Regions from separate parts of the Exiguobacterium sp. s191 genome, predicted to be linked through region 1. Evidence: riboswitches for the same ligand, from Rfam matches in the RefSeq annotation. Region 1 holds a riboswitch; each other region holds the start of a gene.

Region 1 (7,905 bases):
ACGATCATCGAGCCGACAGCCGGGAATACCGGCATCGGCTTGGCGCTCGCCGCTAAAAAATATGATCTTCAAGTCATCTGTGTCGTTCCGGAAAAATTCAGTCAAGAAAAACAGACGTTGATGCGGGCACTCGGCGCAACCGTCGTCAACACGCCGACTGAACTCGATATGCAAGGGGCTATCGACCGGGCTAAAGAACTCGGTCAGGAAATTCCGAACAGTTACGTTCCGTTACAATTCGAAAACGAAGAGAATCCAGTCACGTATCAGCGGACACTCGGTCCTGAGCTGATTGCGGACTTGTCGCACATCGACTGGTTCGTTGCCGGTTGTGGTTCAGGTGGTACGTTCGCCGGAACAGCGGACTTCTTAAAACAACGTCTCGGTACAAAAGCAGCGATCGTCGAACCGGAAGGCTCCGTCTTAAATGGTGGTCCAGCCGGTCCGCATAAGACAGAAGGCATTGGAACAGCAAAATGGCCAAGTCTCGTTCCGCGTGAACTCGTCGACGAGATTCATACGATTTCTGACCGCGATGCATTTGACGCGGTTCATACACTCGCTGCTCGCGAAGGATTACTCGTCGGTAGTTCAGCAGGTGCAGCGCTCGTTGCTGCGCTCGATATCGCAAAGCGTCACCCCGGCAGTACGATCGTCACCGTCTTCGCAGACAGTGCCGAACGCTACTTAAGCCAACAAATCTTTGAAAAGGTGGACGAAACTCATGCGTAAGAAGACAGCATTGATTCATGGAGGAACAGGTGTCGACCGGGCAACAGGAGCCGTCACACCTCCGATCTATCAAACAAGCACATACAAGCAGGATAAAATCGGTCAACTCAAGGACGGATACGAATACTCACGGACAGCGAACCCGACACGGACGAGCATCGAACGATTGATTGCGGATCTCGAAGGTGGCGCACGTGGTTTTGCCTTCGGTTCTGGGATGGCAGCAATCCATGCCGTCTTCCACTTGCTTGAGTCTGGCGACCACATCGTCATGACAGATGACGTCTACGGTGGTACGTTCCGCTTGATGCAACGCGTCTTACCGAAGTTCAATATCCAAGTGACATTCGTCGATACGACGGACCTTGCGGCAACGGAAGCAGCGATCCAAGACAACACGAAGATCGTCTACGTCGAAACACCGACGAACCCGTTGTTGAAAGTAACGGACATTGAAGCAATCGCAACGATCGCCAAACGTCACGATCTTAAACTTGTCGTCGACAACACGTTCGCGACACCTTATCATCAACAACCACTCGCACTTGGTGCAGACATCGTCTTGCACAGTGCGACGAAATACATCGGCGGACATTCGGACGTCGTCGCTGGACTTGTCGTCGTCAAAGATGATGCGCTCGGCGAAGAGCTGCACTTCATCCAAAACTCGACAGGCGGCGTGCTTGGACCGCAAGACAGCTTCTTGCTCGTCCGTGGTCTTCGTACACTCGGTATCCGAATGGATGCGATCGAAGAGACAGCACATGATCTCGTTGCGTTCCTACAAGCGCAAGACATCGTCTCGAACATTTTCTACCCAGGACTTGCATCGCATCCTGGTCACGACATCCAAGCGAAACAAGCGACTGGATTTGGTGGGATGATCAGCTTTGATGTCGGTTCAGCAGCGAACGCAGAAAAACTCGTCGAGGCGACACACTTCTTCACACTTGCTGAAAGTCTTGGTGCCGTCGAGAGTCTGATTTCGGTGCCGGCACGGATGACGCACGCGTCGATCCCAGCAGAGCGTCGGGCAGAACTCGGCATCACAGACGGTCTCGTCCGGATTTCAGTTGGACTTGAAGACGCGGAAGATTTGAAAGAAGACTTAACACGTGCTTTCACGTTCCTCGAAAAAGTTTCTGAAAAAACTGTTTGACAACAAAAATAACCCCTGCTAATATTCAGAATATATTCTACAAACTTAATACCGAAACTCTTATCGAGAGTGGTGGAGGGACTGGCCCGATGAAACCCGGCAACCGCGGATCTAATCCGAAGTGGTGCTAATTCCAGCAGACAAAAGTCTGGGAGATGAGAGCAAATGGTTTTGTGTACTGAAAAGTGCGCGCGTTTGCTCTAAAACGCGCGCACTTTTTTTATTTTAGGAGGGACAGTTGTGATTCGTTTACAAGACGTAGGAAAGATTTATCGCTCAAAGCGCGGAGCGGTCGAAGCCGTCGCGAATGTCGATCTGACAATCGAGCGCGGTGAAATTTTTGGAATAATCGGTTATTCCGGAGCAGGGAAATCGACTCTGATCCGATTACTGAATATGCTCGAAGCACCAACGAGTGGTTCGATCCAAATCGATGGTGTTGAAATGACATCACTGAAACCAAAAGAATTACGAGGCGTCCGCAAGAATGTCTCGATGGTCTTCCAACACTTCAACTTACTATGGTCACGGACGGTTGAAGAGAACATCATGTTCCCACTCGAGCTAGGTGGCTTCCCGAAAGCACATCGCAAGGAACGGGTAGCGGAACTGATCCAACTCGTTGGTTTGGACGGACGCGAAAAAGCTTATCCGTCACAATTATCCGGTGGTCAAAAACAACGTGTCGGTATCGCTCGGGCACTGGCATCGAACCCGGACGTTCTCTTATGTGACGAGGCAACAAGTGCACTCGATCCGAAGACGACGGACTCAATCCTTGAGTTACTCGTCGACATCAATGAAAAACTGAAACTAACGATCGTCTTGATCACACACGAGATGCACGTCATTCAAAAAATCTGTCACCGGGTCGCCGTCATGGAAGCCGGTAAAATCGTCGAGCAAGGACCGGTCGCAGAAGTCTTCCGTCATCCGAAGCAAGCGATGACGAAGGAATTCGTCAAACAATTGACGTCACCGTCAGAGAACGAGTTAACGTTCGCGAAACTACGCGAACGGTACCCAACCGGAAAAATCGTTCAGTTGACGTTCGTCGGATCGACAGCGGAAAGCCCGATCCTCGCGGAAGTCATGAAGGATTCACCGGTCCTGTTCAATATCATCGGCGGAAACGTCGGTCAATCGCAGGAAGGGGCACTCGGTACACTGTTCATTCAGTTGATCGGGGAAACAGAAGCAACACAAGCGGTCATCACGAAGCTTCAAGCCAGTGATGTTGAAGTGGAGGTGGATCACCGATGATTTCATTCTTTGACAACCTAGATTGGGACATGGTGTGGGAAGCGACAGGCAGTACCGTCTATATGACGGCAATCGCTGGGGTTTCGACATTCGTTCTCGGTTTGATCATTGGTTTACTATTGTATGCGACAAACGAAGAGTTATTGTTCAAGAATCGGGCGTTCTATTCAGTGTTGAGCTTGATCGTCAACGTCTTCCGTTCGATTCCGTTCATCATCTTACTGATCTTATTGATTCCATTTACGACAGCGATCGTCGGTTCGTTCCTCGGACCAACGGCAGCATTACCGGCACTGATTTTCGGTGCTGCACCATTTTACGGTCGGATGGTTGAACTCGCGTTACGTGAAGTCGATAAAGGTGTCATCGAGGCAGCTGAATCGATGGGGGCGACGAAGTTCCAAATCATCTATAAAGTCTTAATCCCGGAAGCGTTGCCTGCCATCGTTTCTGGTATCACGGTCACACTCGTCTCACTTGTCGGTTATACGGCAATGGCCGGAGTAGTCGGCGGAGGTGGACTTGGGGACATGGCCTTCATCGAAGGATTCCAGCGTTCTCAAAACGATGTCATCGTCATTGCGACACTCTTAATCTTAGCGATCGTCTTCGTCATCCAAATCATTGGTGATTTGCTGATCCGTGCGATCGATAAACGTTAATTCAAATTTTATTCATATTGGAGGAATCATTCATGAAAGTTTGGAAAAAATTCGTAGGTACTGCTGCTGTATCCGTCTTAGCAATCAGCCTTGCTGCATGTGGCGAAAAATCATCAGGATCAGGTAGCGACGACAAAACACTCGTCGTTGGTGCATCAAACGTACCGCACGCTGAGATTCTTGAGCACGTTAAAAAAGAATACGAAGCAAAAGGTTACAAGCTTGAAATCAAGAAGTTCCAAGATTACGTACTTCCGAACAAAGCACTCGCTTCAAAAGAAATCGATGCGAACTACTTCCAGCACGTACCGTATCTTGAGCAACAAGAGAAAGAAAACAAATCATATAAGTTCGCGAACGCAGGTGGCGTCCACGTTGAACCACTCGGTATTTATTCGAAGAAATACAAATCACTCGATAAGTTACCAAACGGTGCAACGATCCTGACGAGCTCAAACGTCGCGGAACGCGGTCGTGTCTTGACGTTCCTTCAAAATGAAGGATTGATCAAGCTTAAAGACGGTAAAACAACAGATGCACAACTCGGTGATATCGCAGAGAACCCGAAGAAACTCAAGTTCAAGACGAACATCGAAGCATCACTTCTTCCGCAAGCTTATAAAAACAATGAAGGCGACGCTGTCCTCATCAACACGAACTATGCGATCGATAACGGTCTGAACCCACTGAAAGACGCGATCGCTTCAGAAGATGAGTCTTCACCATACGTCAACATCATCGTCACACGTGACGGCGATGAGAAAGACAAGCGTGTCACAGCACTTCTTGACGTTCTGCACGAGAAGAAAAACCAAGATTGGATCCTCGACAAGTACAAAGGTGCGGTCGTTCCAGTCAGCAAATAAGTTCACCGAAACCGGCATCCTTCCTATATAATGGAAGGATGCTTTTCATTTGTCTGAAACAGGGGTTAGGGGGAATCATATGCAACGCATACGTCAACTGCATCCGTTGACACTCGGGGTCTTGTTCGGGACGTTTTTCTCGCGTCTCGGAACGTTCATCACGATGCCGTTCTTCGCCATCTACATGACGACCGTCCTGAAGTTTGATCCGGTCGATGTCGGCTGGGTGCTCAGTATTTCGGCGATCGCCAGTCTCGTCATGAGCTTCATCGGTGGTACTTTGTCAGACCGTTATGGACGGCGGACGATGATGCTTGCCGGAACGATTGGGTTCGCGGTCGTCTTCATCGCGCTGGCACAAGTCGAGACATTCTGGGCATTCTTTACGCTCAGTGCCTTGAACGGGGTCTGTCGCTCGATTTTTGAACCGTCCGCCCGTGCCCTGATCAGTGATACGACGGACGAAGCGAACCGATTGTTCGTCTTCAATATCCGTTACGCGATGATCAACATCGCAGCAGCGATCGGACCGGGAATCGCCTTGCTGCTGAGTGCAGGGAACACGTCCGCGACGTTTTACATCACGGCGTTCGTCTATATCGTGTACGGGGTGATGATCGGTATCTTATTCAAACGCTATCCAATCACCGAGACGCATGGTGGGAAAAAGGTGTCATTCGGAGCAACGGTTCGTCTGTTGCGGACGGATATCGCCTTTACGCTGGCACTTGCCGGCATCATCTTCGGGGTCTTTGGCTACAGCCAGTTCAACTCGACCTTGCCACAGTTCTTGACGGAAACGTCACTCCTTGAAGGCGGGAAGACACTCTATGCGATCTTAATCACGATCAATGCAATCACCGTCTTGATCGTCCAGTATCCAATCATGAAGTTTGGTGTCAAGACGTCACCACTCGTCTCGATCACGACCGGGATTGCGACTGTTGCGATCGGATTGTTCATCATGGGAAATGCGAACGCGATCTGGTTGATGATCGTCGCGATGTTCATCTTCACGTGCGGGGAAGTCATGATGTTCACGATGACTGATATCTTAACCGATCGGTTCGCGAAGCCAGAATTACGGGGCAGTTACTTCGGGGCGATGGGCTTGACGTCGATCGGACAATCAATCGGTCCGATCGCCGGAGGACATTTGTTAAGTTTATATGGAGCGGACCGTCCGTTACCGATTTTCGGGATATTAGCGGGCTTGACATTATTCGGAATACCACTGCTCTTACTGTCACAACGGATTCATCGGGCTTCGACGATCGATGAACTGGAGGAACCGGTGAAACTTTCGAATGATTCTCAACAAAACGCATGATTTTGAGAAAAATCAGCGAGCGATGACGCTTGAATAATACGCGATGTTTCTTTAAGATTAGAATGATACTAAATTAGTAACGCTCGTGTTCTGAATCGTCAGTCACGAAATGAATAGATGGAGGGATTCTAACATGAAGGCTTCACACTTGAAGATTGAAGATCTACACGTCGCGATCGACGGCAAGGAAATCTTGAAAGGCGTCAACTTGGAAATCAAAGGCGGGGAAATCCACGCGGTCATGGGACCAAACGGGACAGGTAAATCAACACTCGCATCAGCATTGATGGGTCACCCATCGTACGAAGTGACATCTGGTTCAGTCACACTCGACGGCGAAGACGTCCTCGACATGGAAGTCGATGAGCGCGCACAAGCGGGTATGTTCCTCGCAATGCAGTACCCAAGCGAAATCAGTGGTGTCACGAACTCAGACTTCCTTCGTTCAGCGATCAACTCGCGTCGTGAAGAAGGCGATGAAATCTCACTCATGAAGTTCATCCGTGAGCTTGATTCACAAATGGGTCTTCTCGAGATGCCTTCAGAAATGGCACACCGCTACCTCAACGAAGGTTTCTCTGGTGGAGAAAAGAAACGTAACGAAATTCTTCAGATGATGATGCTTAAACCAGCGATCGCGATTCTTGATGAAATCGATTCAGGTCTTGATATCGATGCATTGAAAGTCGTCGCAAAAGGTGTCAACGAAATGCGTTCACCTGAATTCGGCTGCTTGATCATCACGCACTACCAACGTCTCTTGAACTATATCGAGCCAGACTTCATCCACATCATGATGGGCGGAAAAATCGTCATGTCTGGTGGTAAAGAACTCGCACACCGTCTCGAAGCAGAAGGTTATGACTGGGTTAAAAAAGAACTCGGCATCGAAGACGTCGAAATCGAAACAAAAGCGTAAGACGAGGGAGGAAGCATGATGACTGTAGAACTGAATCTTGCAGTAAATCGCGAGGCAGTGGCAGAACGTGCGACTCGCTTAGGGGAACCATCTTGGATGGTCGCAAAGCGTCAAGACGCGCTTGATCTTGCCCCAACGCTCGCATTGCCAAAAGTAGAAAAAATCAAGATCGAAGGCTGGAACTTCACAGAAGGTACGACGGAACTCGAAACCGTCACTGGTCTTTCTTCAGATATCGAAGCATTGATCGGCGAGAACCGTGATCACATGCTCGTCACGCGTAACGGACAACTCGTCCACGCGCAAAACAGTGAAGCGGCGAACGGCGTCATCTTCACGACGCTCGAAGACGCATTAAAACAACACCCAGAACTCGTCGAGAAGTACTTCATGACGGAAGGTGTTCAAGTTAACGAAGATCGTCTTGCGGCATTAAACGCAGCACTTCGTAACGGCGGTACGTTCCTTTATGTACCAAAAGGCGTTAAGCTTTCTGTACCGATGCAAGCGATCTACACGCTTGAGCAATCAGGCGCAGCGCTTTACCATCACGCGATCATCGTCGCAGATGCGGACAGCGAACTGACGTATATCGAAAACTTCGTCTCTTATGGTGATGAAGCGCATAACGTCAACGTCGTCACAGAAGTCTTCGTTGAAGACAACGCAAAAGTTCTCTTCGGTGGTGTCGACACGCTATCAAAAGGTGCCATCACGTATATGAACCGTCGTGGTGTCGTCAAACAAGGCGCGAAGCTCGAATGGGCACTCGGTCACATGAATGACGGTCATACGGTTACAGAAACAAAAACACACCTCGTCGGAAACGATTCGTTCTCAGATACGAAAGCCGTTACGGTCGGTCGTGGAGAGCAAAAACAAAACTTCAACGTCCGGACGGACCACTTCGGTAAAGGATCAGAAGGTTTCATCTTGATCCACGGTGTCCAAAAAGACGCAGCAACATCGATCTT
Region 2 (7,905 bases), on a different contig from region 1:
TGAGATGGAACCGGACAGCGGTACGTTCAAATGGGGCGTCACGACTTCGCAGTCGTACTTGCCAAAAGATAACTCGGAATTCTTCGAAGGCTCGGATAAGACGATCCTCGATTGGCTCCGTCAGTATTCGCCGGCAGATGAGAGCGATACGTTCCTCCGTGGATTCCTCGGTCGGATGCTCTTCTCAGGAGAAGAAGTCATGAAAAAAGCATCTGTCTTATCTGGGGGCGAAAAAGTCCGTTGTATGCTTTCAAAAGCGATGCTCAGCGGTGCTAACGTTCTCGTACTCGACGATCCAACGAACCACTTGGATCTCGAATCGATCACAGCACTCAACGATGGCTTGATCGCTTATAAAGGTGCGATGCTCTTCAGCTCGCATGACCATCAGTTCGTCGAAACAATCGCAAACCGCATCATCGAGTTAACGCCGAACGGTATCGTCGATAAAGAAACGACATACGATGAGTACTTGAACAATGATACGATCCAACAGCAATTAACAGCGTTATACGCACAATGATGTCAAAAGAGACCGGAACTGTCGTTTCGGTCTCTTTTTTGAATATATTAAAGGAGGAATACGATATGCGACATCGCGTATGTGCTGCATTGATCGAGGAGCAACAAATCCTAATGGTCGAATTACACACGCCTTCCCGGACGTTCTGGACGTTACCGGGCGGAGGTGTCGAGAGTGGGGAAACCAAAGAACAAGCCGTCATGCGGGAAGTGTTAGAAGAGACACATCTTCACGTTACAATCGAACGACAACTCTACGAGATTTCAATCGATCAGGGAATCGAGACATGTTTTCTCGTTCAACGTCCCTCAGGTAGTTCTTCTGCACCTCGACTCGGGATTGATCCCGAACTTCCGCTTAATCAACAGGAATTACGAACCGTCCGTTTCCGACCACTAAAGGACCTTCAAGATGATCCACAGATTGCTCGTTTGCTGACCTTACTGTAAAGGAAAGATTAACTAACTGAGATATAACTGACCAGGTTTTTTTACACCCTCTACATAATCGACTGATTAAATGAAAATGTAGCAACAACACAAACTCATTTGGGGGAAACAAAAATGAAACGAACACTCATGGTTGGTCTATCAGCAGCGGTCTTGTCATCAAGTATGGTCCCGATGTTCGCGGATGCCCATAGCTCTTCTCATACAACACGCAACATCAAGAAGGTCGAATTCTTGTCGATGGAAGCACCGACGAAAATCGATCAGATGGTAAAAACTTATACAGAAGCAAAAGTCAAAGTCACCTATACGAACGGCAAAACGGAAGTGAAGCCGTTGAACTATAATCAATTATTCCTGTCGCAAGATAAAATCGTCGAAAACAAAGGCGAGATGATTGCAGCAGGTACACCGATCGATGCTAAAGGAAATCCGATCATCGACCGCAGTGTACCGGACAAACCGGAAGCCTTCGTCTCAGATGCACCAGACTCGAATAGTCTGCTTGAAGTGCACGGAAAAAAATACATGGTCTCTCACTTCGAGTATGACTCGATCGACAATGCTGGTAATGAAGTCAAGGGACTTCCAGCATCGATGACATTAACGGAAGTCGTACAAGATAAAAAGACAGGAAAACTTGCTGTCAAAAAAGCCAGCAAGATTGATTTTGAAAACGTCAATGGACTCTGGACACCATGTAACGGTTCGACGACACCATGGGGAACGCACCTTGGGTCAGAGGAATATGAACCAGATGCTCGTGCGTTTGAGTCAGACAAAACGTCAGCTGCTTATAAAGAAGTAAATGCCTTCGCTGAGCGCTATTTCGGAACGACCGAAAAAGCGAATCCTTACTTCTACGGGTATACGCCTGAAATCTCGGTCGACCGGAAAGGAAAAGCGACAGCAGTGAAACACTACAGCACAGGTCGTTTCTCGCACGAGATGATGCAGATTCTACCGGATCAAAAGACCGCGATCTTTGGTGACGACGGCAATAACACAATGATGTTCATGTATGTCGCAGATAAAAAGCGCGATTTCTCAAAAGGAACACTTTACGCGGCTAAGTTCAAACAAACACGCGCAACGGAAGGCGGAGCTGGTGATCTCGAATGGATCAAGCTCGGTCATGCTTCCGATAAAGAAGTCAAACGCTTGATTGATAAAGGAACGAAGTTCAGCCACATCTTCGAGACAGCCGATGCGCCAACTCCTGGCTTCAAAGCAGTCAAAACAGCTGCTAGCAAAAAAGTCGAATACTTGAAGCTCAAGCCTGGTAAGGAAAAAGAAGCGGCTTTCCTTGAATCACGTCGTTATGGTGCGTTGCTTGGCGCAACATCAGAATTCAACAAGATGGAAGGCATCACGGTCAACGAGCAAGACAAAAAAGCCTACATCGCCTTGTCTTATGTGTCAGGCAGTACCGAAAAACAAGAAGGTGCTGTCCAAGACGACATCCAGCTTGAAAAACGCGAATCGGGTGCGACATTCGAAATCGATCTTGGTCGTGCAAAAGGCATCGACAGCCGTTACGTACCAACGAATATGCAAGCACTCGTCATTGGTGAAGATTTGAAGAAGCCGGATTCTTACGGCAACACAGCGAATCCGGATCTCGTCGCGAATCCAGATAACCTTGCTTACTCCGCGACATCTGATACGCTCTTCATCGGTGAAGACAGCTCCTTGCACACGAACAATTTCGTTTGGGCTTATAACCTGAAGACGAAAAAGTTATCACGTATCCTTTCGGTTCCAGTCGGAGCGGAAGCAACTGGCCTTCGTTCACTCGATCATGTTGGGAAGTATAGCTACCTCCTAAGTAACTATCAACATCCCGGTGAGTCATTGACTGACAAACAAATCACCGCGGTCGATCCAAAAGCGCTCGAACAAGCGATGAAAGACGGCATCGGAATTCAAAAAACAGGTGGTGTCGGTTACCTCTCTGGTTTACCGAGTGGTCACAAATCATATACGCATCGATAAGATGCTAAAACGGATTCCCAGGCACAGGAATCCGTTTTTTCATGCGTTGTTCTTCTTCTGTTTTGCTGCTTCTTCTTCAACACGCTGCAGCAGCCCGTGAACAATTTTTTCGTTCTCCCGCTCTCCTCCAAGCGACAACAAACTCTTTCCAACAAAGTTTGCTCCCTCGTTTTTTCCCGTATAGATCAATAGACAGCGATCAGGTCCGAGCGGTTTGAGTGTAAAGGTCATCTCGATCTTGAATATTTTAGCCAACGTGAATCCGATCGTATTTTGTTTGAAGTCGGGTTCGTTCGTATAAGCTAAATCGGTCACGATATAGGTTTCAAGTCGATTACCCTGCATGTATGTTTGACGATACGTCGAACCGACGACACCCGGTTTTCGTTCAATCACCTCGTGCTGGACGACGTTTGGAATCAAACGCTGCAATCGCGTGTGATCAAACAAGTGCCATGCTTCCTCAATCGGAATATCGAGCTGTCGTTCTTCTCTCCACGTAATCATAGATCCGCCCCCTTTTCTATAGAAATACCCTGTCATCCGGTCTTGTAACGTCCGGTGACAGGGCGAGAGCAGATTCTTATTTTACTGTGCTTGTTTCAAGGGCTGCACCGAGGAACTTCGCTAGTTCGAGCATACCGTAGCGTCCTGCAGCTGCCTCGGCATCCGAATTATAGTTCGTATTCGTATTGACGTCATACGTATAGATCGTACCTGACGCATCCTTAATGAACTCGATGCCTGCGACCGCGATTTGGTTCGCTTGGAGGAATGCTTCATACTTTTGGATGATCGGGTCATTGAAACCTTCAACGATTTGGAACTTCATCGGCGTTTGCGGTGCTTCTTCTCCGACTGGGCAGAACAAGTCGTCGATCACACATGCATCTGCTGGGCAAAGCTCAAAACCTTCTGACGTATCGACTCGAACCGCGTAGACAAACTTTCCACCCACGAACTCACAACGCGTGATGTACGGTTCTGGTGCTTGAATATACTCTTGAATCAACGTGATGCCATCGACTGGTTCGTCGAATGTCGGACCATCGAGATAAGCTTCAAGTGCTTCAATCGAATGGAATAACTGGACACCGAGACCTTTCCCTGCACGGTTGTGTTTCGTGATGAATGACGAAACACCGATCTCTTTTGCTGCTTGCACGATTTGATCACGTCCGACGGCAGCCGTCGTCTTCGGTACACGAATCCCAGCCTTACGCAACGCCGTATATTGATTGACTTTGCTGACTTCAAGACGGAGCGCACGCGTTCCGTTAAAGACGGTCCGGTCATGCTCTTCTAACCAAGCGAGGACCCCTTCCGTCAACTCCGGCGCGTAACGATGTCCCCGCGTATGCGAAGAAGCACTCATCCGGCTGTAAAAGACGCCTTCTGGCGGCAGTTCATCCAGCGGAACGATTCCTTCATTCAAGTGCCACTGTTCATACGGTAATTCGAGTTCTTCGAGACGTTTGATGAGATGGTCCGTCCATTCTTGGTTTTCGTGGAGAATATGAATTTTTGTCATGATTGTTGACCTACCTTTCGTTTCGCTTCGACCAGTGGCATTACGTCACGAGCAAAGCGTTCCATTTCTTCAAGTTGTGGTGAGAATTGTAACAAAAGTAACGTGACACCGACGGCTTCGAACGCTAGAATCCGTTCAGCGATTTGTTCTGGTGTCCCGATTAAATTCGGACGTAGACCACGGTTCGAGACAGAATAATCATTCCGCTCGACCTGTTGCTCCAGTTGCGATTTACTAATGAAATCCTGATAACCGGCATAACCGGCGCTGTCTTCCTTGACGTCCGTGATCCGTTGCCATTCAAGAAGTGCTTCTTCTTCCGTATCCCGACAAATGATGTAGGCAGCAAGACCGAAGCTTTCGAGCGGCTTTTGTCCCGTCGCTTCCCGGCGTACTTTCATATCGTCGATTTTATGGGCTACTTCTTCAACAGTGCCCCCGTGCATGACATAAGCGTCACAGTGTTCGACGATCGTTCGCTTTCCAGCTTCACTCTCTCCACCAGCGTAGAGCTTGATCCCCGGACGCTGGACTGGCTTCGGATGGAGTTCTGCTTGCTCGATCGTGTAGTGATGACCGGAGAAGCTATACGGTGACGTATCTGCCCATAGTCCCTTCATGACCGTGACGAACTCTTCCGTCCGAGCATAGCGTTCATCGTGCGCTGTGAAGATACCGTTGTATTGTTTCGCTTCCTCTGCCCACCACGCTGAGACGACGTTGAGCGTAAAGCGTCCACCACTCAACTGATCGATGTTTGCCGCCATCTTCGCCGTCGTCGCTGGATTATGGAACCCGGGACGAACCGCTGTCATGATCTCTAAGCGTTCCGTCGTTGCAGCAATCGCTGCTGCCGTCGTCCATGCCTCAAGACTCGGTTCCTTAATGCCTTTGATATCGTTCAAGTTCAGTTCCGCGATCAACGTCGTCGAGAAGCCGATCCGTTCTGCTGTTTGTGCGACTTGTTTCGCATAATCGAATGTCGGTGGCATCTGTTCATCCTCGACGTTACGTAACCATCCCCCAAAAATCGGTAACCAAAAACCATACTCCACTCCATCGTCCCCCTTATCATAAAAAAACGCTCTTTTCGAAGTTCGAAAAGAGCGACGGTATCTTGTCCTGTCCGCTCTTATCTTCGGAAGGTATCCCTTCCTGGAAGTAGCACCTTCCGCCACGGCGGGGTTGCTGAAGTGTCTTCGGGCCAGTCCCTCGACTTCTCTAGATAAGATGTGTTGCATTCATCGTACAAAATTCACTGAACTAAAGCAACCATTAAACCGTCTTTTCCAATCGGAATTATTTCGAGCATAAAAAATCCCGACATCGTGTCGGGATTCGGGATTAATATGGTGCGACGAAATCTGATGTTGGCTCTGGCGCCTGTTCACCACGAACACGATCATAGAATTTTGCCATCGTGACGCTGAAGTATGGTCCAACCCATAAGACAGCAAGACCAAGTGTAACAATCACAAGTAATGCCCAACCAATGAATGATAGGAAGAGTAAGAATGCTTCCATTTTATGACCATCCATGAGTTGACGTGAACGCGTGATTGCCTCGAGAATACCGACTGATGGTTCATCTCGAAGGATGTAGAACGTCAACAAGTAAGAGAACGACTTGATGATCCCTGGAATGATCAAGAGTAAGGTCCATAGGAATAAGAAGACCGCTTGCACAATCGACACGCCGATGACTTTACCGAAGATTTTATACGGTTCGAACAAATCAGCTACTTTGACTTCTTCATTGCGTGCGAACGACATCGCGACCCACGTCCAACCCGCTGCGATTGGGATCAATAAAATCGAAAGAATGATGCTGACCGCACTCATCGCATTTAGATCTTCGTTAGGATCTGGTCCGATGAACGTCGGAACGCTCTGGATGATAGAAAAAAGTACGAACATGAGGATGGCAAATCCCCAACGACCGCTGAGCGACTCCTTCGCTGCTTTTTTTAATTGAGATGACATGAGTAAGGTCCTCCTTGAAAAATAAGTTCTCACCTTACTTTACGGTCGAATTCTTCTAATGTTTCACTCTTTTTTCAATAATTTCCCGTCTCTTTGCTGGTTGAGCCAGGCACGCTCAAGCTGTCGTTCACACGCCGTGTATAACGAGCGTCGACCGTCGAGCCGTTCCATCGCGAATGGAATACCATGCTTTTTCGCCTGCGCGATGACATGTGCACTCGCTGCATGAGAAACGCGACTCGTTACGACGACGATCGCGTCCGTCTTTTTGGCGAGACAGGCAATCTTTTTCGCGGACTGTGCGTCCCCTGCCAGATGAATCAATTCGATCCCCGTCGGCGCAAAGAACTCACGATAGACAGCGGTCTGTTGTTCGTTTCCGACAATGACGAGACGCATTCCTGTGAAGCGCGTGAAATCAAGCGGTGTCTTATCAACGAAATCCATCAATTGTCCGGGTACAGCTGTCGTCACGATCGGTTCAATCGTTCGCTCTTTTGGCATACGGACGCGACGCTGCGCTTTTTTAGCTTTCGGCACCGGTTGTCGTTTCATTTTTCGTGCATACCGATTTGACTTTTTTGTTGTCACAGATGCCTTCACTACCGGTTGCTCTACTTCTGATCGGCGGTTAGATGATGCGTTGACGATCGGCTCTTCATACGTGAACGGATGCTTCCAAGCAATCGTCAGTGTATCCTTCCGTTCCCGCCACATGACGAGATCGACGAGTTGACCTGCTTCTAGTCGGAAATAGCGCATGTCTTCTACCGGTACGACATAATAGAACGATCTGCCCGACTCATCTTGCAGTGGACCATTCACCGTTTCCTCAATGATTCCATGTGCCTTGACGATTGCTTGTTCAAACACGACACGTTCCGGATTCTCTCTCATTCGCTCCGTCGAGACGACGGCTTCAACACGGCACATCGTTTTTTGATCATCCTGACGATCGATACGGACCCGGACTTCCATGCCGTGCTCGAGATTCCAATCGCGGACGTCTCGTTCTGAAATATGACTGCCGGACCATTCTAGTAAAGTACCGCCTTTTAAACCCCGCTGAAACGTATAGGCATAACGTTGCTTGCGTACTGGCTCGACAGGTACTTGCGATGGTATTACGATGGTCTGCTTCTCTAGCTCCACTACTTCGTCAATGACCGGTGTTTCTTGAACGTCGCGCGGTGCATAATACGCTGACATCTTGACCCATTCGTCGATTCCGTTCACTTCGTCGAGCCAGAGTTGCCAATCTTCATACCGCTCCACGACCGCTAATTTCATCTGTACCAATTCAGTTGCTCGTTCCAACACCTGTTGCATCATCCGTAACCACTTCCTTTGCGTTTTTTTCACTATAGCAACGAAAAAACGCGGAAGTAGTTCAAAAAAATAACCGGGTTATTTTTTTATTTAGG
Region 3 (7,905 bases), 190 kb from region 1:
GTAAGTTAACGAAAAACCCGGGTCGCATCCAACCGACGGATCCGAACTTCGCGAGTTCACGGAAACCGCTCGTCGCAGAATTCCTCTTCAACGGTGATTCGTATCATGTCATCGTCAACCACTTTAACTCAAAAGGTGGCGACGGAGCTGACTTCGGTAAGAACCAGCCGGTCGTACGTAAAAGTGAAGTCCAGCGTCATGCGATCGCGAACATCGTCCAAGATTTCGTCTCTGAATTGAAGACGGAAGTCAAAGGATCGAACGTCGTCGTACTCGGTGACTTGAATGACTTCCAGTTCTCGAAGACGCTTGATATCTTAAAAGGCGATAACTTGTGGAACACAGTCGATGATTTGCCGGAATCAGAGCGGTACTCGTATATCTATAACGGAAACGCTCAAGTGCTCGACCATATCTTAATCTCGAATAACTTGAAGTCGTATACGTCGTCGGATATCGTCAACATCAACTCAGAGTATATGGAAGCAGACGGTAGCGCGAGTGATCACGACCCAGCGATCATCTCAATTCAAGGTGCAGAGACGGCCGTACCGGTCAAAGGAAAAGCAGAAGTCGGCATCTGGCGCGCTGTCCAAAAAGGAAAACATATCTTCATTGAACGAAAACTAGGACGCAACTGGGATAAAGCAAGTGAAACACATGCCGACCAACAAGGTGAATTGCTCGCACTTCGTGTTTCGCAAGGTCGTCCATACATTCAAGTGAAAACGATCAAAGGAAAAACGATTTGGCTCGAACTGTCGAATAAATATAAACTAACTGAAACAACAAAATATCAATAAATTAAAAAGCGGACTTAGCGGTCCGCTTTTTTGCGTGCTGGTATAAAAAGCGAAAGAAGTGAGAGTGTACTGATCGAGAGTGTCGAAATTAAAGCAATCGGTAGAGGGATGGCGCGGAACATATACGTGAAGTGGATCAAGATTAAAAAAAGGATGATAGCAAGACCAGGAATGAACTTCTTAGAGAGCAGCATACCCGATCCAGGAACAAGTAACTCGAAACCGAGCCGTTGATTGAGTCGGACATCTTCATGTGCATTAGCCAAGCTAAACGATACGGTCAACGCGACAAGAATCATCCAGCCGGAAAATAAGTATTGTTGAATCGGCAAAAAAGCAATGGATTCATAAATGAAATACAGTAAAACCATAGGTCAACTCCTTCATATCATTATGTTATTTGGAAAAGCATTGAAAGTTTGGCTTACGAATTCTAATGATACCGAGTCGAGAATCGGAGAGCAATCAAAAATCGTTTAGAATGAAATAAAAGAATGTTCACACATTTTAATAAAAGGGGAAAATCATTTAGTATGTGTATTAAATACTTTCAAGAATCGTTTAAACAAAAGCTTTTTTGAAATGGTAGCGCTCTCATGAAATATGTCGGATTTGTGGACGAAAGATGTGATTTAGACAAATGAGAGCCGATGACTGTTCGAAGGAATGATTTTCTTTTAAAATAAAGGTAATGAAATAGAAGGAGGCGAAACGAGGGCATGAAAAAATGGCTAATCATCGGAGTAGCAGCAGTAGCCTTTTTCGGCTACGAAAACATTCCAATGGAACAAGCAGAAGCCGATTACCCGAAAAGCGGCGGCAAGCTGATTGATCGATATAGCAGTGAGTATCCGGGATACGACTGGGAAGTCAGACGGACATCAACGGAGGAATTCGTCGCCTTGACGAAGGATGGAAAAGATTATGGGAAGTATCGTTTCAAGAACGGGGTGACGACGCAAGGCGCGGTCTTGAATAAGGATACGGAATCTTCCTTGAAGAAAAAAGGTTGGACCGCAGTGAAGTCCTATCGTAAAGGCAATACGAACTACATGTTGAATCTGGATCATGCCGCCGTCTATGAGAAGAAAGGCAATTACGTGACATATTTCTTCGATCAACATGACGGCAATAAAGTCAAAGCGACGCTTGCGATTCCAAAAGACGTCGAAGCGAAGAAAAAAGGCTTCTACGGTACGGCGTCGAATGCGTTACGAACGACAGATGAGAAACTGATGCTTCGGTTGATGAACTGGGAACGAGCCGACTATAAATTAAATCCATTAGCACCGTACACGGCACTGAAGCCGGTTACACGTGGTCACAGCGAAAACATGGCGAAGAATAATTTCTTCTCGCATACGGATCCACAAGGGCGTGACCCGTTCGATCGAATGAAACAAGGCGGTATCAAGTTCATGGGAGCCGGTGAGAATCTCTCGATGGGCTATCCGAATGTCTTTGCGGCGCATTGGGGCTTGATGAACTCGAAAGGACACCGCGATAACATCCTTCAAAAGAGCTTCAAGCAGGCGGATGTCGGTGTAGCATTCCGAGACAACGCACCGTACTTCACGATTAATTTCCGAACACCTTAAATAGAAGAATGGAGGACGATATCGCTCGATGTCGTCCTCTTTTTTACGAGTTAGTTCGTTCTATACTACAGGTAGGGGGTGGAGCAGTTGAAAATACGTCAATTGACGGCAGAAGATGCAACTCGTTACAAAGCATTGCGGTTAGAAGCCTTACGAAACCATCCGGAGGCATTCGGCTCTGATTATGAAGCAGAAAAAGATCGACCCATCGAACGGTACGCAACTCGTCTTGAAAGCGAACAGTCGATGACGTTCGGTGCGTTTCATGAAAATGAACTCGTCGGTGTCGTCACTATCGTCTGCTCCGAGCCAGTCAAGATGCGACATCGAGCGAATCTATTTGCGATGTACGTTACGCCACGCGCCCGAAAGCAACAGGTCGGACGACAACTCGTAGAAGAGGCATTACGTAGATTAAAGCAGCATCCTGTGATCGAGCAAGTCCATCTCTCGGTCGTCCGGACGAATGAAGCTGCTAAAGCGTTGTATCGATCACTTGGTTTTGAATCATACGCGATTGAACCGCGGGCGCTGAAAATCGATGATACCTATCATGATGAAGAACTGATGTGGTATCGGTTCTAACACAAAATGACCGGAATTCAAAGAGAGGTGATCTCGTTGAATTCCGGTCGTTTTTTACATCAGTTTGCCCATTCAGGTTTACTGAAGCCTTTGAATGATTTTTCGATGACTGTATTGAAAGCGTCCGATTCGACGGCTGCTTTTAAGTCTTTTGCGACTTGCTTGTCCGCATCTTTCGTTTGGACAGCGACGAGGTTACGGTATTGTTCGTCCATCGTCTCAAGCGCTAACGCATCAAGTAAGTCGAATTTCGCAGCAAGTGCGAAGTTTCCTGGAACGGCTGAAATGTCGACACTTTCGACGGCGCGTGGCAATTGAGCCGCCTCGAGTGGTTTAATGACGAGTTTCTTCGGATTCTTGACGATATCTTTCTCTGAAACGGTTAGTGGATCAGCGTCCGGCTTCAGTTCAATCCAGCCTTGTTCCGCAAGCAAGTTCAGTGCCCGTGCTTGGTTCGTCGGATCATTCGGTGTCGCGACTTCAGCACCTGTCTTGACGTCGTCGAGTGTCTTCGCTGTCTTGCTGTATAGTCCCATCGGTGCTGTCGGAACCGTGATGAGTCCTTTTAAACCGAGGTTCTTTTCTTTAGAGAACGTCTTGAGATAGATCGAGTGTTGGAACAAGTTGGCGTCGATGTTCCCGCTACCGAGGGCGATGTTCGGTTGGATGTAATCGCTGAACTCGACGATTTCGACTTTATAGCCTTTCTTTTCGAGTTGCGGCTGGATCGCTTGTTTGACCATGTCGCTATACGGACCGCTCGTCGCACCAATCTTGATCGTCTTGTCTTTTTCGTCAGCACTGCTGTCTCCACATCCCGCGAGGACTCCTGCACCGAGTAAGGCTGTTGCTAAAAAGGCATATCGTTTTTTCATGATTCCACTCTCCCTTTGTATGTATGATTAGCGTTTATCTGTTTTTCGCGCCAGTTGATTGCCAAGTGCTTGAATACTTTGAACGATGACGATGAGCACGACGATCGTCACGATCATGATGAGATTATCGTAGCGATAATAACCGAAACGGATCGCGAGGTCACCAACACCTCCACCGCCGACGATACCAGCCATCGCTGAGAAGCCGATCAAGCTGATCGTCGTTAATGTGATGCCCTGAATGATGCCAGGGAGTGCTTCCGGTAAGAGGACACTGACGATGATCCGTAATGGTTTCGCCCCACATGCTTCCGCTGCTTCGATTAGACCAGGCGGAATTTCGCGCAGTGACGTCTCAACGAGTCGCGCGAGAAACGGAATCGCTGCGACACTGAGACTGACGGATGCTGCCGTCGGACCAATCGTATTGTCGAGTAAGAACTTCGTTAACGGAATGAGGGCAACCAGCAAGATGATGAACGGTAGCGACCGGACGATGTTGACGACGAAGTCAAGGACACGGCGGACGGCAAGGTTTTGAAAAAATAATCCCCGGTCGGTGACGAACAAGAGAATCCCGAGCGGAATCCCGACGACCAATGCAAAGGCAAGTGAAATTCCTACCATCCACGCCGTCTCGCCGAGTGCCTTCAAGAGCTCAGGTAACATCGTTTGAATACGATCAAGCCACATCCTGAATCACCTCGAGTGCATGAAGTTCCGTCGCGAGCCAGTCGAGGGCAGGAGCGATTTGGTCGGATGATCCCGTCAAGCTGACAATCAGGACACCGAAGGCGACGTCTTGAATGTAGTCGACCTTGCCGTGCAAGATGCTGACTGAGATATCGTAACGGCGGATTGCTTCTGATAACGTACTCTCACCGGTCTTCTCGCCCGTGAACTGCAAGCGGATGATCTTGCCTGGAGTTGCCTGTAAGATGCGTTCCGGCAATTCGATTTGTAGTGCCGTATCGACGTAATGTTGCGTCACTGGATGCTTGGCTTGACTGAACAGGTCATAGGTTGAGGCGACTTCAACGACTTCACCTTGCGACATGACCGCGACGCGATGGCAAATCTGTTTGACGACATCAATCTCATGCGTGATGAGGACGATCGTCAATCCGAGTCGTTCATTCAAATCCTTCAGCAGTTCAAGGATCTGTAGTGTCGTAACGGGGTCAAGAGCTGATGTCGCTTCGTCACATAACAAGACGGTCGGATCGTTCGCGAGTGCCCGGGCAATCCCGACGCGCTGTTTTTGCCCACCGCTTAATTGACTCGGGAAGTTCGTCTCAAATCCTTCAAGTCCGACGAGCGAGACGAGTTCGCGAATTCGCTCCGGGAAATCTGCTCGTTTGACGCCAGCAGCCTTGAGCGCAAAAGCGATGTTATCCGCGACGTTGCGCGACTGGATCAATTGGAAATGCTGAAAGATCATTCCTGTCCGCAAGCGAAGTTGACGCAAATCTGCTTTTGACATCCCGCCGAGCGAGACACCGTCGACCTTGACGGTTCCTTGTGTCGGATGCTCAAGCCCGTTGATCAGGCGAAGCAATGTACTTTTACCGGCACCGGACTCACCGATGATTCCGAAGATTTCTCCTTTTTGGATCGTCAAATCGACATCCCGTAATGCAAAAATCGGGGTCCGGTCTCGAACGAACCGTTTTGTAATGTGTTTGAATTCAATCATCCGCTCATCTCCTCATACAAAAAAGTCGCTTTTTCCTAGTAGCAGAGCAACCAGAAAAAAGCGACGAAAGTGTAAGATTTCGTAACTTATCTCTCAGAATGAAGATCATTCTGTAGGATGTGGCACCGTTCCTTACAGGTGGTTGCCGGACGTCGTTGGGCCTAATCCCTCGGTCGCTCTCGATAAGTAGTTATGCTGTTGGGATTTACTTTAACGGAAATGATTCCCATCTGTCAAATGTTTTTTCAGAATTATTCCGCAACAGGTGTCCGGAACAGGTTGAGCGTTCCAATTCGATCGACGGCTTCTTCTAGACGTTCGACGTCAGCAATCAAGCTGATCCGGACGTAGCCTTCACCGTATTCGCCGAAGAAGGATCCAGGGGTCACGGCGACGTGTGCTTCGTCAAGCAGGTGATCGGTGAAGCTTTGGGACGTGTAACCTTCCGGAACAGGAAGCCAGACGAAGAAGGAACCGCCCGGTCGTGGTCCACTCCAACCAATCGCATCGAGTTTTGCGAACAACGCATCGCGTCGTGTTTCGTACAGACTGCTTAACTCGCGGACACATGTCTGGTCACTCGACAGGGCGACGGTCGCAGCATGCTGAATCGGTGTGAAGGCACTGACGTAGAGATGTTCTTGGTATGTTTCGATGCTTGAGATGACGGACGGATTTCCGATCGCGAAGGCAATCCGGAAGCCGGACATGTTGAAGCGTTTTGAGAGTGAGAATAGCTCGATCCCAACGTCTTTTGCCCCTTCCGTCTGCAGGAAGCTTCGCGTCGGACCATCGAAACTGATGCCGCCGTATGCTAAGTCATGGACGACACAGATATCATGGGCATCGGCGAAAGCGACTGTCTGTTCGAAGGCTTCTGCCGTCGCGGTCGCACCCGTCGGATTACTCGGGTAGTTGAGGAACAACATCCGGGCACGCTCGACGTCCGTCGTATCAAGTAAGTCGTAATCCGGTAAGAAGTTATTTTTCTCAAGCAACGGAAGCGTGATCGGGAATGCACCAGCAAGTGCTGCGCCAGACAGGTAATCCGGGTATCCTGGATCCGGAACGATGACACCTTCTCCAGGGTTGACGATTGTCTGCGGTAAGGCGACGATACCGGCTTTACTACCGAGGAGAATCGCGACTTCCGTTGCCGGATCGATTGTGACACCGAATTCAGTCGCATAAAAGCGTGCGACGGCTTGCTTTAGAAAATCATGTCCACGAAACGGTGGATATTGAAGGTTCGTTGGCTCGTCGATGGCTTGTTTTAAGGCATCGAGAATATGTACAGGCGTCGTCTGGTCAGGCGTTCCTTGACCAAGTGTGATGACATCGTGTCCGGCAGCTTTTACAGCACCGATTCGGTTCGCGAGTTCAGCGAAGACAGGAGCAGGAAGCCGATCAATGGCGATGGATGGAGCGAAATGTTTCATGGATGAATGCCTCCTTCGTGGTATTGTCGTCAAGGATAACGAATATTCAGTCAAAAGAAAAGAACTTTTTCGAAATTCAAAAAAATTGTCGGATAAACAGGTACAGATAAGTGGAGCGGGAATAAAGAGTAGGGAGAGGAGTGGGAAGATGAAGCGAGCTAACTGGAAAGAGGCAGTCGTCTATCAAGTCTACTGGCGTAGCTTTAAGGATTCGAACGGGGATGGGATTGGTGATTTGCGAGGTGTCATCGAAAAGCTTGATTACATCACTTCACTTGGTGTCGATGTCGTGTGGTTGAATCCGTGTTATCGTTCCCCGGACGTCGATAACGGCTATGATATTGCCGATTATTACGAGATCATGGAAAAAGCGGGAACGATGGGAGATCTCCAGGAGTTGATCACGGCCGCTCATGCCCGTGGATTAAAGGTCATTCTCGATTTAGTCGTGAACCATACGAGTGACCAGCATGACTGGTTCCGTCAGTCGCGAGAGCGGATTAACGATAAGGATGACTGGTATATCTGGCAGGATGGCACGAAAGAGACGCCTCCGAACAATTGGCGCTCGTACTTTGCGCCAAGCCCGTGGACGTGGAGTGAAGAACGCGGGCAGTATTATTTTCATTCCTTCGCCAAAGAACAGCCCGACTTAAACTGGGAGCACCCAGCTGTGAGGCAAGCGATCTACGATATGATGAACTGGTGGATCGCTCAAGGAATCGACGGTTTCCGGATGGATGTCATCAACTTGATCAAAAAACCGTCGCTTGAGGATGTTGCCAATCCGTTTGATCTCTCGTACCTTGGAAATCAGCCCGGCGTGCATGACTTTTTGCAGGAGATGCATGCGAATGTTCTCGCTGGTAAAGACTTGTTTACAGTCGGTGAGATTCCGTTCGTTGGTCC
Region 4 (7,905 bases), on a different contig from region 1:
TCGATGCCTATCAAGTGTGTTTTCAAAATGTCTCGTTCGCGAATCTCACCTTTGACCGTGGTTCGTTCGAAGATATCCGTTTTGAGCAATGTGACTTAACGGGATGTCACTTCCAAGAAACTCGTTTTCACCGCGTGTCCTTCGTCGGATGCCGGATGACGGGTGTTCAGTTCGAAGATTGTACGCTGGACCATGTGACGATTCAGGAAGGACTTGCGGATTACGCACAGTTCATTCGCAGTACGGTCCGTCACCAACACTGGAGCGAAACGACGATGAAAGAAGCACAGTTCTTCGAAGTGAAACCGACCCAGTGGAAACTCGAAGCGGTCCGGCTTACGGATAGTCAATGGATTGAAACGCCGTTAAAAGGTCTCGACCTCCGGCAGACGGAGCTCTCTGGTATTACGATCGATCCGCGATTTTTACCAGGTGCTGTCATTACGGAAGAGCAAGCAGTTGCCTTTGCTCGTTTGTTAGGTCTCGTCATCCCATAACAAAAAGAAGTCCTTGTTTCGATGGATATTCGAAACAAGGACTTCTTTTTAATGAAAGTTACTGTTCTTAAAATGACATCGTTTCGCCATCCTCCGGAATCAGGAAATGGGCAGAGAGATGGAAAGCAGTTAAAAAGTCAGCAATCATATCACGTCGCAAAAGACAGTGGTTGACGGACTCGAGGTGCGAGACGATGATCGTCGCTTCCGCCGCCGCTTCGTGTACGGCAAGGAGATCACGCTGTGACATCGTGATCGGCTCTCCGGTCAAGAACTGGGCGGCGCCACTGTTGACGACGATGATATCGGGCGTATGTTGTTCGATCGCATGCGCGACCTCGTCACACCAGATCGTATCACCTGCGATATAAAGTGTCGGTTCGTCCGGATGGGTGAGGACGAGCCCAGACACACGTCCCATCCGTTCGCCGATTTCACCGACACCATGCTGTCCACCTGTTCGATGGACTTGGATATCACCGATCGTTACACCGGAATCGAAGGAAGAAACGTTCGTGAAGCCGGCTTCTCGGATGTGCTGCGCGTCTTCTTCTTGCTGCGCATAGAGTGGCAAATGCTTGGGTAAAAGTTGTTTTGCAGCATCATCGAAATGATCAGCGTGCAGATGCGTGACGAAGATCGCGTCAGGATCGAGCAGTGTGTTGACATCGACCGGTAAGTCGACGAGTGGATTGGCGACGGCATTTGGTGTTTGACCGAAGGGAGGCAAGCTGCCTTTTTCGCCGAGGAACGGATCAATCAGTAAGACTTGATTGGCATACGTGACAACGAGTGTTGCATTACGAATTTGTTGAATATCCATTAGGTTCATCCTCTCTCAATGACTCGGATTGACTATTCCCTGTCTGGCATTCAATGAATCCTATCGCAAGCGTTTCTCCATCGCCATGACGTCGACATATTCACCGTTCAACTGTCCTTGCTCCTTAAACGTTCCGACGATCCGGAACCCGGAGCGGATATAGAGTTTTTGTCCGATTTTATTGAATGGGAAGGTAAAGAGGATCAGCTTATGCATCTGATGATCACGGGCATGTTGTTCAATCGTTTCGAGCAAACGTGTGCCAATCCCTTGTCCACGATGTGTCCGGGTGATATAAACCGAAATCTCACCGACGGATGCGTAGACAGGACGCGGATTATACGGATCGAGGGAAATGAAGCCGAGTACACCTGTGTCATCTTCAGCGACATAACCGGCATATCGATCGGTGCGTTCCGCATACCACTGGGTCATGAAGGATAAGTCCTTTTGGTCGGTCTCAAGCGTTGCGATCCGATCTTCAATGCCTTCGTTATAGATGGCGAGAATCGCTGGTAAGTCGTGTTCCGTTACGGGACGAATATGCATGACGCTCACTTCCTCATCGCTTTTCCTTCATTATATCGGTTACGTGTCAATGTAGTGATATGTTTGTGCGATAAGAAAAGCGCCGATTCCCTTCATATAAAGGAAATCAGCGCTTTTATCGATTTTAAGAGACCGTTGACGTCTCATTCTCGTAAATCGGAACCCAGCCGTCTGTCGTGACGAAGATCCGAACAGCAACTACTTTACGATCGTCTTGAAGCGTAAAGTAGTGGCGTGTGTTAACAGGAACGGAAATCAAATCACCAGGATTGAGTTCGATGTTATAGTAGCCGACTTCTTCGTCTTTGATCGCGAAGACGCCATGACCGCTAACGATGAAACGAACTTCATCATCCGTATGGTGATGTTCTTTCTGGAAGTTGACGAGTAACTCATCAAGGTTCGGTGTCGTATCCGAAAGTGAGATGATATCAGCTGTCTGATACCCACGACGTTCTGATACGTCTTTGATTTCTGGAGCGAACGTATCGAGAATCGTTTGTTTGTCTGCATCCGTCAGTGTGAAGTTTTCAACGAGAGGCGCTGGAAGTTTCGAAACGTCCCACTGTTCGTAAAGAACGCCGCGTGACGCAAGGAAGTCAGCGACTTCCGTTTGATCCGTATACCGTGTGTTTGTTTCTTGGAATAAGACTGTTGCCATGAGATGATTCCTCCTTTTAATGAATGGATTGACGGCATGATTGCAACGTCAACGTGTAATTGAATAAAAACTCGAAGGCTTCGAGGTGTTTCTTTGCTTCAAAGGCGGTCGGTGCCCAGACCGTGATCCCGTGATTGCGGATCAGGACGGCACCACTGTCTGCTGTGACATGCGGTGCAAAAGCAGCGGCAAGCGTCGGGATGTCCGCATGATTCGGAATGATCGGTACCGTGACCGTCGCATCCTCTTCCCAGTGTCCGAGTGCCTTGATGATTTCTTGACCGGAAAAGGTGATACTGCCTTGATCGCCATAGAGTTCCGAAATCACATTGTTCGCAATCGTATGGACATGCAGGGAACAACCGGCGTCCGTTCGATTGAACACTTCGACATGGAGCAATGTCTCAGCAGAAGGACGCCCGGATTGCTCACCGATCAATTGACCGGTCGCATCGACATGAACAAAGTCGTCAGGAGTTGTCTGCCGTTTATCTTTTCCGCTTGCCGTCACAAGGAATTCAACCGGGACACCGGATGTCCGGATGGCGAGATTGCCACTCGTACCAGGGAACCAATCGCGCGCCGCAAGCTCTTGTTTGATGGCGCGTAGCTCTTCATACCGTCGCATGAATGTCATGTTGTCACCTCCGCTCGTGTTAAATCATGAACGATATCGTGGAACGTCTCAAACGGTGTATAGGCGATATCGTTCTCTTCACACAACGTGATCAGATAATCACGGGCATAGACACGATCCGCTTGTTTTGCGAGTTCGAAGTCCGTCACCGAGTCGCCGATGACGATGATGACGTCACCGTCTTTACGTAGTGTCCGGGCAACGGACGTTTTACAACAGCCGCACCCGTTCGTACAATGGGCATCGCAGGCGTTTGGCCAATCGATATGTACGAATGGACCACTGAAATCAGCGACGTTACAGTAAATCTGTTCTTGGTCGAGGAAGGGCGCTAAGATCGGTTCGACGAAAAAGTCCATTCCACCGCTGACGATCGAAAAATCGATGCCTTGACGACGACTGTACTGCAGTAACTCCGAAAATCCGTCGCGAATGACTGCACGCTCCAACAAAAAGTCAAGATAGGCTGTTTTTCCGTCAGACGGCAGAAGTGCGAACATTTGCCCGACACCACTCTGAATCGATAACGTCCGGTCGAGTACACCGCGTTTCAACGGTTCGAAGTCACTCGCTGGCGCAAATGCCTGCATGAGTGCGATGATGTTATCTTGCGTCGTCACCGTCCCATCGAAGTCACAAAGAATCCGTACGGTCATGACTTGATCCCCCAAGCGTCGAGGGCAATTCGTAATTCTTCATGACGCGATGCTGCCGTCGATAGGGATTCATTTGCGAGTGCCGCATCGAGTGCCTGACGGAAAGCAATGACGCCAGCCGCAGCACCTTGCGGATGACCATGTACGCCGCCACCGGCGTTGATGACGGAATCGATCCCGAAGTCTCGTACGAGTTGAGCGACGAGTCCAGGATGAATACCGGCTGAAGGAACCGGGAAGATCGATTTCGTCTGCCCGAGACGGGTCGCTTCGACCGCGATGCCACGAGCGACATCCTTTGGTAAAGCGACATTGCCATAAGGAGACGGGAATAGCGTCAAGTCTGCTCCAGCAGCACGCGGTAATGTGCCGAGTAAGACAGGGGCTGCGACTCCGTGATTCGGGCTAGCGATCAACGCACCGCTATATGCCGGATGATTGAAGAGCGGAACGTTGATTTCCGGATCACTTGCCAGTTCGCGTAAGACATCGAGTCCGTATGTGAAGGTATTCAGCAAGAAAGCAGTCGCTCCAGCATCAATCAATCGCTTGGCTTGATCCTTGAGCGTAAAGACAGGACCGCTGAGTGTGATCGCATACAACGCACGTTTACCGGTCCGTTGGAAGTGAGCATCGATGACCTCACGTCCGATCCGTGCCCGATCAATCGTCGGTGTCAATGGATTGTCGTATAGGATCTCATCGTCTTTGACGAGATCAATCCCACCAGCGAGTTGTCCTTCGAGTTGATCACGAAGGAACGATAAATCGCGTCCGATGACTCCTTTGAAGATGCTCATTAATAATGGGCGATCTTCGACACCGATCAAGGAACGGACCCCTTCGATCCCGAATTTCGCACCTGGAAAGTCCGACGTAAATGTATCGGGTAGTAGCAATTCCGTTAATTTGATTTCACCGTCGAGTGAGAGTTTCCCGAAGATGGTCGTCAGAATCGCAGAAAAGTCGCGCGATACGTTATGTTCCGGGTAACGAATCGTGATATATCCTTTGCCATCGCGCTCTTCGGTATGTACGACTTCCCCTTTGAACGAGGCGAGTTGTTGTTGTTCGAGATGATTCAGTTCCGTCCAAGAACCGACTGTCAGACCAAGCGCGAGTTGTTCAGCGCGTTGCTCGAGTCGATCACGGGCAGTCAATTGATAAGTAGCAGTGATATAAGCCATGTCTTTCCTCCTTCAACAAAAAAATGGTCTCTCGTCAGCGACAAGAGACCATGAATGATTCGAACGTGGACTCTTATCTGTCAGCTTAGTAGCTGCAAGAATTAGCACCGTGCCAAAAGGTCGGTTGCTGCGACATCGTAGGGCTTGTCCCTCCGTCTGCTCTTGATAAGAATTGGATGAAATTGTGAAATCTAATTGCAATTTTTACATGAGAATCGCCACTTGTCAAACTATTTTTAGAAAATTTATTTTTTTGAAAATACTATTTCTATAGATGGCATAAAAATGATATCCGTTTCTGCTTGATTTCGATTTGACAGCGAGGAAGTCGATTGCGTAAGATTCAAATCAATATCACACACGACAACTACATACGACTCTTATCGCGAGTTGGCAGAGGGAATTGGCCCGATGACGCCGCAGCAACCGACCACTGGGCACGGTGCTACATCCAACAGACGTTTTGTCTGAGAGATAAGAGGACGCAGTGACTTTTCTGCGCCTCTTTTCGATGACGAAAAGAGGCGCTTTTTCGTGTATCACATAGGGGGAAACTGAGATGACATATAAAGCATTTACAGAACAGGACGCGATTGATCGTGTTCGGACACTAGGACTGATCGGCGATGGAGCCGTCGAAGCAGAAGAGATTGGCGACGGGAACCTCAACCTCGTTTTCCGAATTCGAGAGGGTGAACATCGATTGATTCTAAAACAAGCATTACCATATGCGAAGGTCGTCGGGGAGAGCTGGCCGTTATCGCTCGAACGAGCGTGGATCGAGCAATCCGCACTCCGTGAATTCGCACGGCATGCCGTGCCGTTCGTACCGCGTGTCTTTCATGCTAGTCATGAAGAGGCGTATACGGTCATGGAAGATCTTTCACATCTGACGATCGTTCGAAGCGGTTTACTCGCAGGTGAACAGTATCCGTTGCTTGCGGAACATATCGGTTCTTATCTCGCTCGGACGTTATTCCATACATCGGACTTTGCGCTTGGTCCGGTTGAAAAGAAACGTGTCGCCCGAACGTACTACAATCCAGACTTGTGCGACATCACGGAAAAATTAATCTTCACGGATCCGTTTCATGACGCGGAGACGAACGAGATTGAAGCCGGACTCGAAGAAGAGGTGGCACGTCTATGGGCAGACGATGAGTTAAAACGCGAAGTCGCAAAACTCGAAGCGCTCTTCATCACGAAAGGAGATGCATTGCTGCACGGCGATCTACATACAGGAAGCATCTTCGCCTCGGCGACGGAAACGAAAGTCATCGATCCAGAATTCGCCTTTTATGGTCCATTCGGATTCGATGTCGGACAGTTCATTGCGCATCTATTCTTCGCGGCATATCCGGATTACCCTACACGACGTGACGCCCGAATCAAGGATATCGATACGTTCTGGCTGACGTTCGCTTCAACGTTCCGTGCCTTATGGGAACGGGAAGCCGTCGAACCGTTCCAGGCATCAGGACTCGTCGATGATGTACTGAGCACGATCTTGCAGGATGCCCTTGGCTTTGCTGGTTGCGAATTGATTCGGCGGACGATTGGTCTTGCACCGGTCGCTGATTTAGAATCAATCGATTCAACGACGGAACGCTTAGAGCGGAAACGTCACGCTCTTCGTCTAGGAGCGGCGTTAATCAAACGCCGTACAGAATGCCGGACATTCGATGATTTACGAAACTTTGACGTAACGGAGGAACTCAGCCGATGACTACATTCGTTCAAAGTATCCGTTACGAAGATCGTGTCTTGACGATTCTCGATCAGACACGTCTACCGCAAGAAGAGCACTATGAAGTCATTGCTGATCTCGCGCAAGCGGTTGAGGCGATTAAACAACTACGTGTCCGGGGCGCACCTGCGATCAGCTTATTCGGTGGATTCGTGCTCGTTCAAGAAGCGTACCGCTTTGAAGCGGCGCTTCCGGTCTACAAGCAAGCCTTGCTTGAGACATCGGCGACGTTACTCGCGACACGACCGACGGCCGTCAACTTGCGAAATGTCCTCGATCAATTGAATCCAATCATTCAAGACGGGACGTCGGTAGAAGAGATTCGCGAACGGTTGGAAAAACGGACGGTCGCCTTATACGACCAGGATGCGCAGACGTCACGTCAAATCGGGATTCATGCACTGGAATTGTTCCAGTCAGGCGACCGGATCCTAACGATTTGTAATGCTGGATCGATTGCGACCGCTGCTTATGGAACGGCACTTGCGCCGTTCTACATCGCAAAAGAACGCGGCATCGAATTATCCGTTTTTGCGAGTGAGACGCGACCGTTACTGCAGGGAGCACGATTGACGACATGGGAGCTGCAACGTGCCGGCATCGATGTCACGTTAATTACGGACAACATGGTCGCCCATACGCTGAAAGAAAAACAGATCGATGCGATCATCGTCGGTGCCGACCGCATTACACGAAACGGAGATACCGCGAATAAAATCGGGACGTTCCAATTGGCATTGCTCGCGCAAGCTTTTGGTATTCCGTTTTACGTCGCAGCACCGCTCTCGACGTTCGACTTCTCGCTCGTTTCCGGAGACGCGATCGAAATCGAAGAACGTGATCCGCAGGAAGTGACGACTGTCCAAGGTATTGCGGCAGCACCGGAAGGCATCGCCGTCTTCAACCCGGCGTTTGATGTCACACCACACACATTGATCACAGGCATCATCACCGAACTTGGTGTCATCACGCAACCGAATGAAGAAACGATTGAACAATTAACAGGGCTTCAACCCCTCGGATAAGGAGATATGTCATGAAAAAACTAGCTTACGCCGTCCTAGCACCGGCACTGTTACTAGCGGCTTGTGCGAATGGAGAAGCCACGACGACGAAGGTCGTCAAGGATGTACCAAAAGGGGTTCAAT

What was found. Region 1 has a riboswitch for S-adenosylmethionine ahead of KNQ09_RS09365 (methionine ABC transporter ATP-binding protein). Riboswitches for the same ligand answer to the same signal wherever they lie in the genome.
Positions count from the first base shown of each region.
Region 2: another riboswitch for S-adenosylmethionine. It lies ahead of KNQ09_RS14145 (LLM class flavin-dependent oxidoreductase); the one in region 1 lies ahead of KNQ09_RS09365 (methionine ABC transporter ATP-binding protein).
Region 3: another riboswitch for S-adenosylmethionine. It lies ahead of KNQ09_RS10330 (methionine ABC transporter ATP-binding protein); the one in region 1 lies ahead of KNQ09_RS09365 (methionine ABC transporter ATP-binding protein).
Region 4: another riboswitch for S-adenosylmethionine. It lies ahead of KNQ09_RS13200 (2,3-diketo-5-methylthiopentyl-1-phosphate enolase); the one in region 1 lies ahead of KNQ09_RS09365 (methionine ABC transporter ATP-binding protein).

Region 1 covers NZ_JACSNC010000001.1:1,763,670-1,771,574, reverse strand. The annotation lists gene KNQ09_RS09375 (PLP-dependent cysteine synthase family protein) at 1-732, shown strand, start outside; gene KNQ09_RS09370 (bifunctional cystathionine gamma-lyase/homocysteine desulfhydrase) at 725-1,891, shown strand; SAM riboswitch class I at 1,949-2,053, shown strand; gene KNQ09_RS09365 (methionine ABC transporter ATP-binding protein) at 2,132-3,154, shown strand; gene KNQ09_RS09360 (methionine ABC transporter permease) at 3,151-3,816, shown strand; gene KNQ09_RS09355 (MetQ/NlpA family ABC transporter substrate-binding protein) at 3,849-4,682, shown strand; gene KNQ09_RS09350 (MDR family MFS transporter) at 4,762-6,012, shown strand; gene sufC (Fe-S cluster assembly ATPase SufC) at 6,146-6,931, shown strand; gene sufD (Fe-S cluster assembly protein SufD) at 6,950-7,905, shown strand, end outside.
Region 2 covers NZ_JACSNC010000003.1:160,398-168,302, forward strand. The annotation lists gene KNQ09_RS14120 (ABC-F family ATP-binding cassette domain-containing protein) at 1-523, shown strand, start outside; gene KNQ09_RS14125 (NUDIX domain-containing protein) at 589-972, shown strand; gene KNQ09_RS14130 (PhoX family protein) at 1,087-2,967, shown strand; gene KNQ09_RS14135 (SRPBCC family protein) at 3,007-3,474, opposite strand; gene KNQ09_RS14140 (ATP-grasp domain-containing protein) at 3,551-4,498, opposite strand; gene KNQ09_RS14145 (LLM class flavin-dependent oxidoreductase) at 4,495-5,553, opposite strand; SAM riboswitch class I at 5,628-5,730, opposite strand; gene KNQ09_RS14150 (DUF975 family protein) at 5,843-6,481, opposite strand; gene KNQ09_RS14155 (DUF2325 domain-containing protein) at 6,545-7,810, opposite strand; gene KNQ09_RS14160 (DUF817 domain-containing protein) at 7,901-7,905, opposite strand, start outside.
Region 3 covers NZ_JACSNC010000001.1:1,957,398-1,965,302, reverse strand. The annotation lists gene KNQ09_RS10360 (chitobiase/beta-hexosaminidase C-terminal domain-containing protein) at 1-803, shown strand, start outside; gene KNQ09_RS10355 (hypothetical protein) at 818-1,174, opposite strand; gene KNQ09_RS10350 (CAP domain-containing protein) at 1,523-2,401, shown strand; gene KNQ09_RS10345 (GNAT family N-acetyltransferase) at 2,489-2,986, shown strand; gene KNQ09_RS10340 (MetQ/NlpA family ABC transporter substrate-binding protein) at 3,046-3,861, opposite strand; gene KNQ09_RS10335 (methionine ABC transporter permease) at 3,889-4,554, opposite strand; gene KNQ09_RS10330 (methionine ABC transporter ATP-binding protein) at 4,544-5,557, opposite strand; SAM riboswitch class I at 5,641-5,746, opposite strand; gene KNQ09_RS10325 (aminotransferase class I/II-fold pyridoxal phosphate-dependent enzyme) at 5,809-6,996, opposite strand; gene KNQ09_RS10320 (glycoside hydrolase family 13 protein) at 7,145-7,905, shown strand, end outside.
Region 4 covers NZ_JACSNC010000002.1:302,643-310,547, forward strand. The annotation lists gene KNQ09_RS13170 (pentapeptide repeat-containing protein) at 1-497, shown strand, start outside; gene KNQ09_RS13175 (MBL fold metallo-hydrolase) at 565-1,320, opposite strand; gene KNQ09_RS13180 (arsinothricin resistance N-acetyltransferase ArsN1 family A) at 1,381-1,869, opposite strand; gene KNQ09_RS13185 (1,2-dihydroxy-3-keto-5-methylthiopentene dioxygenase) at 1,994-2,530, opposite strand; gene KNQ09_RS13190 (methylthioribulose 1-phosphate dehydratase) at 2,547-3,167, opposite strand; gene KNQ09_RS13195 (2-hydroxy-3-keto-5-methylthiopentenyl-1-phosphate phosphatase) at 3,164-3,823, opposite strand; gene KNQ09_RS13200 (2,3-diketo-5-methylthiopentyl-1-phosphate enolase) at 3,820-5,010, opposite strand; SAM riboswitch class I at 5,081-5,182, opposite strand; SAM riboswitch class I at 5,388-5,491, shown strand; gene mtnK (S-methyl-5-thioribose kinase) at 5,570-6,736, shown strand; gene mtnA (S-methyl-5-thioribose-1-phosphate isomerase) at 6,733-7,782, shown strand; gene KNQ09_RS13215 (sugar ABC transporter substrate-binding protein) at 7,794-7,905, shown strand, end outside.